2 regions of the Alteromonas sp. HB246098 genome follow, and region 2 is predicted to be linked to the other one. Evidence: predicted binding sites of a transcription regulator. Region 2 holds the regulator's gene; the other holds the start of a gene.
The links. Region 2 encodes FliA, which starts transcription of late flagellar genes. Its sites were predicted from a motif close to CTAAAGNTNNNNNNNNNNNNGCCGATA; they were not measured.
Positions count from the first base shown of each region.

Region 1 (3,415 bases), 1.1 Mb from region 2:
CTCTCTTTAAACGCTCATTAATTATAGACGGCCGCTTTACGCTCAAAGCAGCCGTCCAACAATAAACATGTAAACCTAAATTAGCCAACTCATACCAGCGCAAACTCAAGCATAAAAAAACGGGTGCTTTACAAAGCACCCGTTTTAGCGTTTTCTTTTTTTGCGGTAACTATAAGCTTTTAAGACACGGTCAACAGAGCGTACACAAAGCTTTAGCGATGGTTTGCGTTACTAAGTAAAACTTAGTACTCCCACCACCCTTCTTGCCACCACTCCAAAAACTCTTCGAAGTCGATGTAACCATCGTCGTTACTATCGATAAGCTTAAAGCCTTCTTGTACGTGGCTAGCTTTAGTCTTTGGTGAAATTACGGTTAGAAGCTCGATGAACTCAGGTAAATCGATTTGGCCATTGCCATCACGATCGAAAAAGCTGAAGTCCTTTCTAATTTCTTCAATTTTAGATTCTGAAAGTTGAGTGCTCACTCGCATTCCTTATTTCAACTGCAATAAACACGAGTGTAACGCCCTTCTTTCTGACTGTCTACGCCTGATTTTCTTTTGCTTTAAGTGCGCGTAAACGTTGAGCTTCTGCTTTTTCCTGACGCTTTTGTTCCATGGTCAAACGCGCTTCGGTACCCACGTGTTCCTGCTGACGCTCTTTCGCTAGCTGAACCTGCTTTTCGCGCTCTCTAAAGCGTGCAATTTGATCGTCGGTATGCGTGCCGTAACAGTGAGGGCAGCTTACGCCAGGCTCATACTTATCGCTTTGCTTATCTTCTTCAGTAATAGGGAGTCGACACGCGTAACACTGTTCGTAATGACTCTTTTCAAGGTCGTGGTTTACCGCAACGCGATTATCGAATACAAAGCAGTCGCCTTCCCACATAGACTCTTCTTTCGGCACATCTTCAAGATACTGTAAAATGCCGCCTTCTAAGTGGTAAACCTCTTCAAACCCCTGCTCTTTCAAATACGCTGTCGACTTTTCACAGCGTATGCCGCCAGTACAGAACATGGCTACTTTTTTGTTTTTTGACGGGTCGAGTTCTTTTTCTACGTATTCTGGGAATTCGCGAAACGTGTCGGTTTTAGGGTCAATGGCGTTTTTGAAAGTGCCAATTTCTATTTCATAACCGTTTCGGGTGTCAATTACGGTTACATCAGGGTCGCTTATTAGCGCATTCCAGTCTTTAGGCTTGACGTAAGTGCCTACAGTTTGGCGAGGGTCGATACCTTCAACGCCCATGGTCACGATTTCTTTTTTAAGTTTCACCTTAGTGCGATAGAACGGCTGTTCGTCGTGAAGTGATTCTTTGTAAGAGATAGGATTGATACGTTCATCGCTATTCAGATAAGCGAGCAATGCGTCGATACCTTCACGGGTACCTGAAACTGTACCGTTAATGCCTTCGTGAGCAAGTAGAAGCGTACCTTTTATACCATTTGCTTCCATAGTCTCTAGAAGCGGCTGGCGGATTTCTTTAAAGTTTTCAAGCGCAACAAATTTATACATTGCGCATACAATATATTTAGACATATTTTAACCTTTGCTGATTGGAGCGTAAGACCAGTGCAAAAATGCGGCGCGGAATATAACAAAACTGACCGTTAAAAACTAGGCGATATTTTCAAATGAAGAAAAGTCTGGCGTTGTAGCTTGGTGCTTATCTTTCCCATATTTCCCGTCATCGGCGTCGCCTTGCGAAGATATAACATCGTAAAGTAACGTATTATCTTCTTTTATAGCGTTGTCATATTGCTTTTTCAGTCGTTTCTGGGTAGCTAGACTGCAGTTGTCTACAACGTCATCCGGGATGCGCTTCGCGTCATCAGTTTGAGCTAACGGCGCAGGCTTCATACTAAGAAAAAGGCGTGCACCTTCGTAGTCTGTAGCGAGTAAATTTGAGTGTACTTGCATGTCTGTCCATTCATTTTCACTGACGGACAGTGAAGGACGTCTATAGTGATTTAACGCCGCAAGTTGCGCTTCTATACTATTCGCTGTGTCAGCGTCTGACGTTGCCGCTTCAATTTCAAACGGTTCAGCTACGCTATGTTGCTGCATTGCAAGGTATAACGAGAACAAGGCCCCCTGCGATGACGCCCGAGCAAGTACACCACTTCGCTCCCAGTAAATACTGGGGTCTATTGATGTTTGTTCATTTGCTGAGGCTAAATCTGGCGACATACGTACACAATGCTGTTGTTGTATACGTATGTTGTCGGCAAGATAATGTTTTTCTTAAGCTTATTTTCTAAAGTTAGATATACTTCTACTAATTGATAGTGTGTTTATTCACGGATTCGAAATGCAATTTAGCAACAAACAAGTACTGATTGTTGAGGACCAACGTCCTTTCCTTCTTCTTTTGAAAGGGCTAATGCATTCAATGGGGGCGTCTGATGTCGTCACTAAGTCTTCTGCTGAACAGGCGGTATCGCTGTGTAAAAAGCACAAATTTGATATTGTAATTTGCGACTTACACTTGGGTGCTGATACCAAAAATGGCTATGAACTTATAGAAGAGTTGCGCACGCGAAGGCTTATCAACCCAACCTCAGTATTTATTCTTATCAGTGCAGATAGTGCTCGACCGGTTGTGCTTGGCAGTATTGAACGTCGCCCAGACGATTTTCTAATAAAACCCTTTTCACAAGTACAGTTAAAATCTCGCATCGTTCGTGCGTGGCAAAAACGACAATTTCTTCAACAAGCGTTCAACCTTATAGAGCAAGGTGAATACAACAGTGCCATAGATCATATTGAGACACTTTTAGAAAACCCTCGCCACTACAAAGGACACTGCGAACAACTGCTAGTTGAACTCTATTGGCGTATTTCTCAACCCCAAAAAGCTCTAGATGTACTAAAAGAATATATCGAAGGTAGGCCTGTGCTATGGGCACAAATAGCAATTGGTAGAACCTATCTGCTGTTGAATGAATATGAAAAAGCGATATCCATTGCCAAGAAAACGTTAAAACGCAACCGTTTCAATGCTGATGCTCATGATATTCTTGCGCAAGCGCATCACGCCTTGGACGCAGGTGAAAAAGCCCTAGATGCGATTAGGGAAGCTATCAAGCTTTCCCCGTTTTCATTACCTCGTCATTATAAGGCTTGTGAAATTGGCCGGGAAAATGACGATTTAGTACTAGCAGCCAACTCTAGCCAAGCAATTTGGAACCTATCAAAACGCACTGTACATAAAGCAAGTTTACATTGGTGCACAATGATACGTAGTTTACTTGATGTCGCTGAATCTGCTGATGACAAAAGCCAGCGCAATAAATATCAGCAAGAAGCCTTACTCACATTACAGCGTGGTAAGTTTGATGAGCACCTATATAAAATCGACAGGGAGTTCGACGTAGAAATTTTTGGCAATATTGTAAATGCAAGGATAAGCGCG
Region 1 is NZ_JBTZUG010000001.1:9,106-12,520, forward strand. Features, by position in the region: gene ACYTPF_RS00050 (EF-hand domain-containing protein) at 243-485, opposite strand; gene trhO (oxygen-dependent tRNA uridine(34) hydroxylase TrhO) at 544-1,539, opposite strand; gene ACYTPF_RS00060 (VC2046/SO_2500 family protein) at 1,618-2,190, opposite strand; gene ACYTPF_RS00065 (response regulator) at 2,312-3,415, shown strand, end outside.
Region 1: ACYTPF_RS00060 (VC2046/SO_2500 family protein) is a predicted target of FliA. The motif match lies at 2,223-2,249, and genes of this name have one in related genera.

Region 2 (3,415 bases):
CGTGACAAATTTCAACTAACTCAGTAAGAGAAAGGAAGCCCGCTCCCCCTTTTACTGTGTGATAGCCGCGAAAAATTGCGTTAAGCAAATCCGCGTCTTCAGGATTGTTCTCAAGATCAACGAGCTGTTCTTGTAATTGTTCAAGTATCTCTCCAGCCTCAACCAGAAAGTCCTGTAATATTTCCTCGTCAACATCAAACGACATGCACCCGCTCCCCTAAAAACCTAAGCTAGACAGAAGATCATCTACATCATCTTGACCTGAAACGACGTCATCTCGTTTGTCAGCATCAATAATTGGGCCTTCTGCCTCTACACCATCAACCTTATCGGCCTTAACGCTGGAAGGTTTAGTTTGTTCTGCACCGTCCCGTTCGCCAAACATAGTAAGCATGTTTACAAGACTATCTTCGACTTCTTTAACCAAGTCGATAACGCGACGAATAACCTGTCCAGTCAAGTCTTGATAACCTTGTGCCATCAAAACTTCAGTAAGTAACTGTGTAAGTTTAGCCGACTGATTCGAACCGTCTTCCAACAATTCGTCTAAGTCTGCACATAAAACCTTAAACTCACCCAGCTCGATTTGGCGGTTCATCAGCTTTTTCCACTCTGGCATAACCTTTTCGATTCGCTCTGCGAGCAGTTCAGCGATGGGCATACTCGCCTCTACGGCATCCATAGTAGTATTAGCAGCTTTTTCGGTTTCTTCAATTACGTAGGTAAGGCGGGACTGAGCATCAGGGATATCGTCTGTAGCTAAATTTTTGATGCGGTCGTCTATTTGAAAGTTGTTTAATGCGTCGTGGAGTTGACGCGTCAACTTGCCTACTTCAGCGAATAGCTCAACGTTTTCTTTCATTGAGACGGCTTCAAGTAGTGCATTAGCTGAAGCCTTGTCACCTTCTTCAAGAAAAGTGACAAGCTGCTTTGCTTCTTCTAACGATATTGGAACGTTTACATTCGTTGACATCCAGTAAACCTCATTTATCTGGTGAGCGTCTGGATCAACCTAAACGTTCGAATATTTTATCTAATTTTTCTTTAAGCGTTGCCGCGGTAAAAGGTTTAACAACGTAACCATTTACACCCGCTTGGGCGGCAGCAACGATCTGTTCCTTCTTCGCTTCGGCGGTCACCATAAGTACTGGCAGATGCTTAAGTTTGTCATCGGCTCTAATTGCTCGGAGCAGATCTATACCCTGCATACCAGGCATGTTCCAATCAGTAACAACAAAGTCGAAATCGCCTTGTTGTAACATAGGTAATGCGGTGCTTCCGTCATCCGCTTCCTGGATATTGGCAAAACCCAAATCTTTAAGCAGGTTTTTGATGATTCGTCTCATGGTTGAAAAGTCATCGACCACGAGAATTTTCATGCTTTTGTCCAAAATAGCCTCCACTGAGGGGTTAATTGTTTTTAATTTCTATTCTTCGTCAGCTTGCCACGACTTCATTCGTGATTTGAGTTTTAACATGGCTTGACTATGAATTTGACTGACTCTCGACTCACTTACGTCGAGAACCTCGCCTATTTCTCTTAAGTTTAGTTCTTCATCATAGTAAAGTGAAAGAACAATCGCTTCTCGCTCGGGTAATGTCGTTATTGCATGGGCCAGCGCTTTTTGAAATGCGCCCTGCATTAAATCTTCTAACGGTGCATCACTGCCTCGACTTTGCTCGGTAGTGATCACATCTTCCGACACACCTAAATCTTCAATGCCCACCAGCTTCCCGGCATTTACTTCATTGAGCATCTGGTGATAATCCTGCAAGCTCACATTAAGCTTGTCAGCAATATCGGAATCTCGTGCGTCGCGCCCAGTTTCACTTTCTACCTGAGATATCGCTTCTGTTATTGCGCGACCATTTCGGTGAACAGAACGTGGCGTCCAATCACCTTTGCGTATTTCATCCAGCATGGCACCGCGAATGCGGATACCTGCGAAGGTTTCGAAGCTTGCGCCTTTTGACCCATCAAAGTTTCGAGCGGCCTCTAACAAACCAATCATGCCTGATTGGATAAGGTCATCAACAAGAACACTCGCAGGCAGGCGCGCCATCAAATGGTGCGCAATACGCTTAACCAGAGGCGCATGTCTTTCGACTAACTGCGATTTATCTGTTTGCTGTTGATAAGCGGCTGCCTTGCTGTTCAACGTTGACTTCCTACGGCTTTTTCTGCAACTAATTGTTCAATGAAAAATTCTAAGTGGCCACCAGGCTGCGCCGGAATAGGCCAAGTAAGCGCCCTGTTTGCTAGCTTGGTTATCGCTACGGCTGCAGGAGAGCCCGGAAAAGCATCTACAATAGCTGTTTGCTTACGCACTGCTTTGCGAATATTTTCGTCAAATGGCACCGTCGCCACTAATTCTAGTGCAACATCAAGAAAACGCCCTGTCACTTTACTTAATTTGCTAAATAATTCCTGACCTTCTCGCACATCGCGAACCATATTGGCCACAACTTTAAAGCGAAAAACACCGTGCTCACGGTTAAGGATTTTTATCAGCGCATACGCATCAGTTAGTGATGTTGGCTCATCGCAAACCACCACCATGATATCTTGGGAGGCTTTAGAAAAGCTTAATACCATATCTGAAATGCCAGCAGCGGTGTCGACTATTAATACGTCTATTTGAGAACGCAGCTCGCTAAACGCTCTTATTAAGCCAGCGTGCTGTGTGGGTGAGAGTTCCGCCATTGACTGCGTACCAGATGTGGCGGGAGCAATCTTAATACCGTGTGGGCCGGTTACTAAAACCTCGTCCAACGTGCACTCGCCAGAGAGTACGTGAGATAAGTTTTTCTCAACTCGCAGGCCTAACATCACATCTACGTTTGCAAGACCAAGGTCCGCGTCAAGAACCATTACCCGCTTGCCCTGCTTCGCCATGGCGATAGCAGTGTTAAGTGTAATGTTTGTTTTACCTACGCCACCTTTACCACCAGTGACGGCGATTACTTTGATTAACCGTGATTGCTTCATTTTTCTTAAGCTACTCGCTTGATCGTCAATCATACTGCTTATGCTGTTTTAATTGCGTTGTTACCACTAGTATGATTCAAACCGTACTTTTTATAAAGCTTTGCAGCAGCGGAAACCAAAGATTTCGCTTCTGCAATCTTAATGTCTTCAGGCACTTTTTGACCATCGGTGACATAACTAACCGGTAGTTGGTATTCAACCGCTGCACTAAGTACCTCTCCTAAAGAGTAGCACTCATCTAACTTTGTGAAAATACAGCCACTTAGTTCAATATCGTCATAGGCTTGAATGATTCTCTGCAAAGCCGGATATTGCGTATTGGCTTGCGCTACCAAATATTTTTTAACTTTTGGCATTTGGCCATTGTCGAACTGCTTAATTTGCTTAATTAATCGACTATCACGCTGACTAAAACCTGCTGTATCA
Region 2 is NZ_JBTZUG010000001.1:1,101,920-1,105,334, forward strand. Features, by position in the region: gene ACYTPF_RS04730 (chemotaxis protein CheA) at 1-205, opposite strand, end outside; gene ACYTPF_RS04735 (protein phosphatase CheZ) at 218-973, opposite strand; gene cheY (chemotaxis response regulator CheY) at 1,008-1,391, opposite strand; gene ACYTPF_RS04745 (RNA polymerase sigma factor FliA) at 1,428-2,159, opposite strand; gene ACYTPF_RS04750 (MinD/ParA family protein) at 2,156-3,022, opposite strand; gene flhF (flagellar biosynthesis protein FlhF) at 3,028-3,415, opposite strand, start outside.